Regions from separate parts of the Megasphaera sp. UBA4233 genome, predicted to be linked through region 2. Evidence: riboswitches for the same ligand, from Rfam matches in the RefSeq annotation. Region 2 holds a riboswitch; each other region holds the start of a gene.

Region 1 (3,273 bases), on a different contig from region 2:
TTTATTGGACGATTTTATCGATTCAGATGGTACTGGGGGACAACACGATTGGCACCCTGGGAGCCAACTTGTCCCAGGTGGCGTTACAGGCCGCTCTGTTGTTCAATGCCATCTATGCACAGAAAGTATGGTCCAGCGGTGAAGCCGATAATGAAGGCGGCGCAGCTTAAGATTACGTAATACACATATGATTCCGCTTAAAAAAGCAGTAGCATTACGCAAAAACGCGTAATGCTACTGCCTTTTTTACAATCACTTATTTCAGATGAGTCAAGATATGCCCCATCTTATTTTTCTTAGTTTCCAGATAGAATTCATCAAATTTCTGGGCCGGCATTTCAATGGGAACCCGTTCGACGATTTCCACGCCAAACCCTTCGAGACCGTAAATCTTGAGGGGATTATTGGTAAGGAGCCGTAATTCCCGGGCACCCAGGTCCTGGAGTATCTGGGCACCGATCCAGTATTCGCGGAGATCCGGGGCAAAGCCCAGTTTTTCGTTGGCTTCTACTGTGTCATACCCCTGTTCCTGCAGGGCATAGGCTTTGAGCTTATTGATGAGCCCGATGCCGCGTCCTTCCTGGCGCATATACAGGAGGATGCCCCGCCCTTCCTTATTGATCTGCGTCAGGGCGGCGGCCAGCTGTTCACCGCAGTCGCAGCGGCAGGAACCGAAGACATCACCGGTCAGGCATTCCGAATGGACCCGGCAGAGGAGATTTTTGCCATCGCCGATTTCGCCTTTGACGAGGGCGACATGGTGTTCCCCGGTCAGGTCATTGATATAACCGTAAATCTTGAATTCGCCGTATTTGGTAGGCATCTTTGCCGTAGCTTCCCGCACGACGTGTTTGTCATGACGACGGCAGTAATTCTGCAGATCGTGGATGGAGACGAAAGTCAGGTGGTGAGTGCGGGCCAGTTCCCAAAGTGCCTTGGAGTGCATGATTTCGCCGCGTTCATCGAGGATTTCGCAGCATACGCCGACTTGCTTCAGCCCGGCCAGGCGCAACAGGTCCAATGTGGCTTCCGTGTGGCCGTTGCGCATGAGGACACCGCCCTTGACGCCGGTCAGGGGAAATACATGTCCCGGCCGGGTAAAATCATCAGCTGAGATAGAATCTGTCGCGGCTTTCTGGATAGTACGGGCCCGGTCTTCTGCCGTGATACCCGAATCTGTATCTTTATAGTCGATAGAAACGGTAAAAGCCGTATGGTTGTTGTTGGTGTTTTCGCCTACCATAGGGAACAAGCCCAGCTTATGGGCATATTCCTGACTGACGGGCAGGCAGATGAGTCCCTTGCCATGATTCATCATGAAATTGACGTTTTCCGGGGTGCAGTACTGGGCAGCGCAGATGAAGTTGGCTTCATCTTCCCGTTCGGGATCGTCGGCAACCATGACGATATGACCAGACTGCAATTCCTGGATTGCTTCTTCAATCGTATTATATGTTTGTTCTTTTGTATCCATCAGAAACCTCCTGTATATAATTAAAAGCCCTGTTGCACTATGCATGCACAGGGCTTTATGACAATAAGAATACACATACACTATCATCATATCTTCTCTCATCCAGACTCTACTGTCGGTTTTGGAATTTCACCAAATCGTACACTGCGTGTTCGCGGACTGTCACCGCCGGTCGGGGATTGCGCCCTGCCCTGAAGATTATTCTATTATACCTGCAAATAGAAAGGAAGTAAAGAGACACCTTTCAGGTATTCATTCCACATCAAAGATTTTACCGGGATTGAGGATGTTGTTTGGATCGAGCGCTTTTTTTACGGCCCGCATCATGGCCAGTTCGTCGGGATTGGTGAATTCTTCCATCAATGCCTTGCGTTTGCTGCCAATTCCGTGTTCACCAGACAGACGGCCACCCAGCTGATAAATGAAACGATACAGCTCCTGCTGATTTTCCGAAACTTTTTCTTCCCATTGTTCGTATGTGAGGTCCTCGTTTTTCAAAATGTTCAAATGAATATTGCCATCTCCGGCATGACTGGCGATGCGTGTGATGAGGCCATATTTCCGGGCCAGTTCCAGAATCCGGGCCAGAAGCCGCGGCTCCTGATCGACAGGGACGACGACGTCTTCCTTACATACGATAAGGCTTTCGGCACGTACCGCTTCGGCAAAGGCCTTGCGGGCCTGCCAGATCCGGGCCGGGTCGGCGACCAGTACGGAAGAAGCACCACTGGCCGTGCACAGTTCGTCGAGGACGATGGCTTTATCATCGAGGTCGTCTTCACTCGTGCCTTCTACTTCCACAATCAGATAATTGCCCGTATCGCTGCCTTGGAGCGTTTCGTTCAGATAGCGTTCTACGGATTTGATGGTGATGTTGTCCATAAACTCAACGCACGTCGGCGTTATGCCGGCTTTTATGATTTTATTGACGACGCCGATGGACGCTGCTGTGTCGTCGAACACGGCGAGAAGGTCCAGCTTGTACCGGGGTTTGGGGAGTAATTTCAATGTGGCTTTGGTGATGATGCCCAGTGTTCCTTCTGATCCGATGACCAGCTGATCCAGACAATATCCCGTCGATTGCTTCTGCAGGCGGGCACCGAGCTGTACAATCCGTCCCGTAGGATTTACGATTTCAATGGAATAGACCTGATGCCGCGTTGTCCCGTATTTTACGGCCCGGTTGCCACCGGCATTGGTCGCGATGTTTCCGCCGATGAAACAGGAATCGCCGCTGCAGGGGTCGCCGGCATAGAATAATCCTTTTTCTTCAGCGGCTTTTTGCAAATCTGACGTGCGCACACCCGGTTCAACGACTGCGTACAGGCTGTCTGTATTGATTTCCAGGATATGGTTCATTTTTTCCAGTGACAATACGATGCCTCCATAGATGGGAACAGCTCCGCAGGCCAGCCCTGTTCCGGCACCGCGGGGAACGACAGGGAAATGATACTCGTTGGCCAGCTGTACGATGGCCGCGGCCTGTTGGGCTGATTCGGCAAATACGACGGCTTCCGGCATATGGTGGTATGCCGGATCGGTTACTTCGTCATGGCTGTATGGCTGCATGGCGTCAGTCTCTGTAAGAACATTTTTGCTGCCGGCAATTTCTTTCAGCCTGGTCAGTATTTCATCGTTTATCGGTGTATATGGCATAACGTAGCCTCCTTTTCGAATACATATGTCTATTATAGGAGAGATTCTCCTATTTTAAAAGGGGATAATCTCTAAGAAATGGGCCCTTTTCGTCAGCCACATTACGGCATTTCCCTTTAAATATCGGGAAAAGGCTTTATCTT
Region 2 (3,273 bases):
CGCTTCTCCGGCTCCTGCCCCAGAAGATAACGGCTTTTGGCGGCCCGTCCGGTGTAGGGAAATCCAGCCTGTTATCGCGGATCCTGGGACGGGATTTGTCTGTCGGTCAGGTAAGTGAAAAGATCAAGCGGGGCCGCCATACGACACGTCACTCAGAGATACTCTGCATGGATGACCATACGTATGTCGTCGATACGCCGGGATTCAGTTCTCTGGAATTTGAAAATCTGGAACCCCGGGAGCTGATACAGCTGTTCCCCGATATGATGCCATACACCGGTACCTGCCGATTCAATTCATGCCTCCATTATCATGAACCAGATTGCTGCGTCAAACATGCCGTAGCAGAGGGAAAGATAAGAAAAGAACGATATGAAACGTATTGCAAGATTTTAGAGTCCATTCTGGAAAGGAAACGATTTGCATGGTAGCTATTTGTCCGTCCATTTTATCTGCCGATTTTGCCCGCCTGGCCGATGAAGTCAAAGACGTTGAAAAAGGCGGCGCCGATTATATTCATCTCGATTTGATGGATGGGCATTTTGTGCCCAACCTGACCTTCGGTGTCCCCGTGATTTCCAGCCTGCGCAAGTATACGTCGACGCCCTTTGATGCCCATCTCATGGTAGAACATCCGGAAACGTATATTGATGGCCTGAAGAAAGCGGGCGTCACGTATGTTACGGTCCATCAGGAAGCCTGTATCCATCTGGACCGGGTCATCCAGCAGATTCACGAAGCCGGTATGAAGGCCGGTGCAGCACTCAATCCGGCGACCCCCGTCTCTTCGCTGGAATGCGTGGCCGGAATGGTCGATATGATCCTTATCATGAGTGTCAATCCCGGTTTTGGCGGGCAGAAATTTATCCCGTATACGCTGGATAAAATCCGGGCGGCCCGATCGCTCCTGACGAAGAGCGGCAATACGACAGCCGTCATTGAAGTCGATGGTGGTGTCAATAGCAAGACCGTTCAGGCTGTCAGGGAAGCGGGGGCTGATTTCCTCGTAGCCGGCAGCGCTGTCTTTGGTGCCAAAGACCGGGCGGCAGCTATTGCGGCCCTGCGCTGAACGCAGGCAGTGCTTGTATTTCGCATTTTATTATGGTAAAATGTCTTTTGTATGAAAGAACTGAATAGAAATAGTCTTTGGGGCAAGGTGAGAAAGCGACGCTTTCAATTCCTGACCGGCGGTAGAGTCCGCTAACTCCTTATGGGAGCTGAACCGATGGGATTTCGGTACCGACAGTATAGTCTGGATGGGAAAAGACAGCACGGACGTGTTTATTTAGTGTGCTCAAAAAGGCTATTGGTATGTATGTGTACCGATGGCCTTTTTTGTTTCTGTGACAGGAAAGGAAGGACAATCTTGGAACCGATAGAATATATGCAGGAAGCCCTGTCTCTGGCCAGACTGGCACTGGGGTATACATCCCCAAACCCGGCTGTAGGCTGTGTGATTGTCAAAGACGGTAAAATCGTAGGACGGGGCTATCACCACAAGGCCGGTACACCTCACGCAGAAGTATGGGCACTGCGGGAAGCGGGAGATCAGGCTGAAGGAGCTACGGTGTACGTCACGTTGGAACCGTGTGCTCATTATGGACGGACGCCTCCCTGCGCCCGGACGCTGGTAGAAAGAAAGGTGGGAAAGGTCGTCATGGCCATGCTGGATCCCAATCCGCTCGTCGCCGGAAAAGGTGCTGCGATTTTACGGCAGGCCGGTATTCCCGTGGAGGTAGGACTTCTTTCCCGCGAAGCCGCCCAGCTCAATGAAGTATTTATCAAGAATATGATGGTTGAAAAGCCATTTATTGCATCCAAACTGGCCCAGAGCCTGGATGGCCGTATTGCTTCGCGGACAGGTAAATCCCAGTGGATTACCAATGAAGAAGCGCGGCGGGAGGGCCATTATCTGCGCTCTATCTATGATGGAATCCTGGTAGGCATTAATACCATCCTGGCGGACAATCCTCTTTTGACCTGCCGCATACAGCGTAAAGAGCAGGAGGCGCCTCACCAGCCCGTGCGCATTGTCCTGGATACTCACGGCCGTATACCGGAAACGGCACTGGTCATAACGGATAAGACTACCGATACGATCGTTGTCACGACGACATTGTGTCATACAGATAAAATGCGCCGCCTGAAAGAACTGGGCGTCCGCGTTATTCTGGCCCCGCTGACAGGAGAAGGACATATTGACCTGGTACAGGCAGTGAATCTGTTGTGGAAAGAGGGCATACGCAGTATTCTCGTAGAAGGCGGCAGCACCGTACAGGGGAGTTTTTTTGATTACAAACTGGTCGATAAGATATATGCTTTTGTTGGAAATAAGGTTATTGGCGGTTCGCAGTCGCTCCCCTCTGTCGGTGGGAAAGGTGTTGACGATCTGGCTGAATGCATGCCTCTTTCCTATGACAGTGTCAAAATGTTAGATACTAATATATTGATTACAGCTTATAATACAGAAAGGGAGGGTGCCTATGTTCACTGGCATCATTGAGGAATTGGGGATAATCCGTGCCATGGACCGCCGCACTGACTCCATCGTCCTTACGATAGAAGCCCACACGGTGCTGGAAGGTACACGCATCGGCGACAGCATTGCCGTCAATGGTGTCTGCCTGACTGTGACATCCCTGAACGATACTTCGTTTACGGCGGATGTCATGCACGAAACGATGCGGCGGACGTCCTTCTGTGAACTGCGTACCGGTTCTCCTGTCAATCTGGAACGGGCGATGCAGGTCGGCGGCCGCCTGGGAGGTCATATCGTCAGCGGCCATATCGATGGAACGGGCCATGTGTCGCGTATAGAAAACGACGGGATTGCCCGGGTTATCACCATTTCCATTCCTAAGGACATGGCGCCCTTTATCGTAGAAAAAGGTTCCATTACCATTGATGGAATCAGCCTGACTGTCGTTTCTGCCGGAAGCAGCCAGTTTTCCGTATCCATCATTCCCCATACAATGAGTCATACGACACTGATGGGTAAACATCCCGGTGCTATTGTCAATCTGGAAACGGATATCGTCGGCAAATACATTCATCGCTTTATGGAAACAGGCCCCGTAGAAAGCCCGAAAGGCGTTACGATGGAAATGTTGTTGGAAAATGGATTTTAATCCGCTAAATAGAATATTACATACATATTAGGAGAGTGGTACAAATGGTACAAGTAAAAGAAGGTAAATTAATCGGTTCTGGTATTAAAGTGGGTATTGTCGTCGCTCGTTTTAATGAATTCATCTGCAGCCGTCTTCTCGGCGG
Region 3 (3,273 bases), on a different contig from region 2:
AGGAGCCTTCATCATGGAAACTGTGAAACATGCGGATCATTATAACCGCAATCTGGAATGTCCTGCCTGTGGCAAGAAAAGCCGGTTTAAAATATGGGACCGCATACAGATAGACAAAAATCCCGGACTTCGGGATAAAGTACGGGATTTATCTCTCTTTCGGTTTCAGTGTCCGAAGTGCGGACATGAAACATATCTCGATTATGATTTCCTTTATATTCAGAGCAATCTGCGCCTGGTCATTTATTATGCTCCCGGCGGAGGAGATGTGACAAATATGCATCAGTCACTGCAGAAGCCGGAATATGAATTCATGAAGGCATTCCGCTATCGCCTTATCCGCCAGCGGGTGCAGTTACTGGAAAAACTTGCCATTTTTGACGCCGGATACGATGACAGAGTAATAGAAATCATGAAAGTAATGATTCAATCTTTTCTGGCAGCACAGGCCAGCCCGATTCATGCCAGCCTGATTGAATTTACTCACAGTGAATCGGGCGATGCCTTTCATTTTGCTGACCAGAGCCAGCAGAAATCAGGCATGCTTCCGTTTAATGATTCCATGCATCAAACGTATCAGGCACTGGAGCGTGATCTGGGAGAGGCGCTGCCACCGGATGACATGCTGGAAATCACACCCCAATGGGCAGTTTCCTTTGTAAAGGACCATCAGGATTTATTTGCCTGACGGGCCATGTAGTCTTTGATATCTTTCAATGTAATGAAGGGCAGATGATACATATCTGCCAGGTGCCATAACTGAGGTGTACGCATCATGGTTCCGTCTTCGGCCATGATTTCACAGCATAATCCGGCTTCTTTCAGGCCAGCGAGACGCATGAGATCTACCGTGGCTTCTGTATGTCCGCCACGGGTGAAAAGGCCGCCTTCTTTGGCGATGAGGGGAAACATATGCCCGGGACGACGGAAGTCTGACGGACGGGAAGCATCTTCTGCCAGCATCCGCGCCGTATAAGCCCGTTCCACTGCGGAAATACCCGTTGTTGTTTCTACGTGGTCTATGGAGACGGTAAAGGCCGTTTCATGGTTGTCCGTATTCCGGGCTACCATAGGCGGCAGAGCAAGTTTTTCTGCAAAGGCCGAACTGATGGGAAGGCAGATGAGACCTTTTCCATGAGTCGCCATGAAATTCATATTTTCTGTTGTGCAGTACTGGGCGGCGCAGATAAAATCACCTTCATTTTCTCTGTCCGGATCATCTGTGGCGATGATAATCCGGCCCTGGCGCAAAGCATCCAGTGCTTCATCGATAGTGTTGTACGTTCGTTTCATTGTCATAATGCATGCCTCCGTATATAAGGGTATTGGGAATTGTCTTCAGCAAAAAAATAACCCTGACCAGGACGGTCAGGGCATACAGGCACAGCATCAGACAGACTGCGGACGCAGCCTGAGATTGCCTTCTTCCATCCAGACTATACGGTCGGTTTTGGAATTGCACCAAATCATGCGCCAAAGCGCTAGCGGACTATACCGCCGGTCGGGAATTGCACCCTGCCCTGAAGACATTTTTATTATACCATTAATTTTACGCATTGCAACTATGTAGCAGGAGAAATTTAAAGAATCAAAAAGATATCATTATGAAAATCAAAATAGACAAAAACAGTCAGGCAGATATAGAATCTGCATGCGCTGAACAGGAGGAACGGTATGAATATAGCTCATTATGTTAAAGCAAAAAGCCTGGAGGAAGCCTGGCAGTTAAATCAGAAACGGTCAGCGGTTATCCTGGGTGGCGGTTGCTGGCTGCGCATGTCTCCCCGCCGCAGGGTGGCAACGGCAATTGATTTGATGGATTTGGGACTGGATGAAATACGCGAAACAGAAGAAGCATTTTATATTGGAGCTATGGTGCCATTGCGCCAACTGGAAATTTCTGAATCACTGGAAACGTATACCCAGGGGGCTATGAAGGAAGCATTGCGTCATATTGTGGGTACACAATTTCGCAATATGGCGACGGTAGGAGGGAGCATCTGGGGCCGGTTTGGCTTTTCTGATGTATTGACACTCTTTCTGGCTTTGGATGCAGAAGCCGATTTATATAAAGGCGGACGAATACCCCTGTCTCTTTTTGCGGAAAAGACGGCAGATACGGATATTTTAAAAGGCATATATCTCCCTAAAAAGAAACGGCGGACGGCCTATGCTTCGCTGCGTCTGAACGCGACCGATTTTCCTGTCCTGGCCTGTGCCGTATCCCGCACAGCAGATAGCGTCTCCTGCAGTGTGGGAGCACGACCGATGAGAGCACAGGTACGATGTCTTCCGGCAGGTACGGGAATGACCGGGGAGGAAGCGGAACGGGCGGCCCGTGAAGTGGCGGATTCTTTATCTTTTGAAGATAATATGCGGGCCAGCCGCATATACCGGCATGATATGGCGATGGTTCTGTGCAGGCGGTTGTTATTACAGACGGCAGGGGAGGGAGACTAATGAGAATTCAGTACTGGCTTAATGGAAAGATGGAAAGTGATGAAATTTTACCAGGACAGATGCTGTATGAATTATTGCGTAAAAAGGGATGTTATAGCGTCAAATGCGGTTGTGAAACGACAGCATGCGGATTATGTACGGTATGGCTGGAGGAAAAACCGGTACTGTCCTGTGCCGTGCTGGCCGCCCGCATTGACGGAAAGCATGTTATGACACTGGAAGGACTGCAGGATGAAGCACAGGAATTTGCCCGGTATATGGGACAAGAAGGCAGCGATCAGTGTGGATTTTGTAATCCCGGTTTTGTCATGAATGTGCTGGCTATGGCAAGAGAATTAGATAATCCTGGAGAAGAAGAAATCAAAGAATACCTAGCAGGCAATCTCTGCCGATGTACGGGATATGTCAGTCATATGAGGGCATTGAAACGGTATCTGACAGAAAAAGGAAAGGGGATGCGGTTATGAGAGAAATCAACCGGGTGGTTATGAAAAAAGATGCCCTGCAACTGATGACAGGAAAACCGGCTTATACGGAAGATTTAGCACCGGAAGGCTGTCTAATCGTCAAAGCTCTGCGCAGCCCTCATGCCAGAGCCATCGTACGTCATGTTGACACGAAAGCTGCCCTGACCGTTCCGGGCATTGAATGCATCCTGACAGCAGAGGATGTCCCTAAGACGCGGTTTACTATTGCCGGCCAGACCTATCCGGAACTCAGTCCGTATGACCGGCTTATACTGGATAGACAGATACGATATGTTGGAGACCCAGTGGCTCTTGTAGCCGGGCGTGATGCGGCATGTGTGGATAA

Evidence for each region. A riboswitch is a leader RNA that binds a small molecule or an ion and turns the genes downstream of it on or off. The one in region 2 is predicted to bind FMN.
Region 1: linked by a shared signal. The riboswitch ahead of B2U90_RS08820 (bifunctional 3,4-dihydroxy-2-butanone-4-phosphate synthase/GTP cyclohydrolase II) and the one ahead of ribD (bifunctional diaminohydroxyphosphoribosylaminopyrimidine deaminase/5-amino-6-(5-phosphoribosylamino)uracil reductase RibD) in region 2 are both predicted to bind FMN.
Region 3: linked by a shared signal. The riboswitch ahead of ribB (3,4-dihydroxy-2-butanone-4-phosphate synthase) and the one ahead of ribD (bifunctional diaminohydroxyphosphoribosylaminopyrimidine deaminase/5-amino-6-(5-phosphoribosylamino)uracil reductase RibD) in region 2 are both predicted to bind FMN.

The regions. Positions count from the first base shown of each region.
Region 1 covers NZ_DGXL01000025.1:125,052-128,324, forward strand. The annotation lists gene pnuC (nicotinamide riboside transporter PnuC) at 1-170, shown strand, start outside; gene B2U90_RS08820 (bifunctional 3,4-dihydroxy-2-butanone-4-phosphate synthase/GTP cyclohydrolase II) at 257-1,474, opposite strand; FMN riboswitch at 1,561-1,677, opposite strand; gene B2U90_RS08825 (FAD-binding oxidoreductase) at 1,727-3,130, opposite strand.
Region 2 covers NZ_DGXL01000020.1:152,524-155,796, forward strand. The annotation lists gene rsgA (ribosome small subunit-dependent GTPase A) at 1-431, shown strand, start outside; gene rpe (ribulose-phosphate 3-epimerase) at 425-1,069, shown strand; FMN riboswitch at 1,139-1,272, shown strand; gene ribD (bifunctional diaminohydroxyphosphoribosylaminopyrimidine deaminase/5-amino-6-(5-phosphoribosylamino)uracil reductase RibD) at 1,367-2,503, shown strand; gene B2U90_RS06865 (riboflavin synthase) at 2,484-3,128, shown strand; gene ribE (6,7-dimethyl-8-ribityllumazine synthase) at 3,173-3,273, shown strand, end outside.
Region 3 covers NZ_DGXL01000016.1:19,096-22,368, forward strand. The annotation lists gene B2U90_RS04620 (CpXC domain-containing protein) at 14-688, shown strand; partial or broken gene ribB (3,4-dihydroxy-2-butanone-4-phosphate synthase) at 694-1,299, opposite strand; FMN riboswitch at 1,416-1,532, opposite strand; gene B2U90_RS04630 (FAD binding domain-containing protein) at 1,675-2,460, shown strand; gene B2U90_RS04635 ((2Fe-2S)-binding protein) at 2,460-2,927, shown strand; gene B2U90_RS04640 (xanthine dehydrogenase family protein molybdopterin-binding subunit) at 2,924-3,273, shown strand, end outside.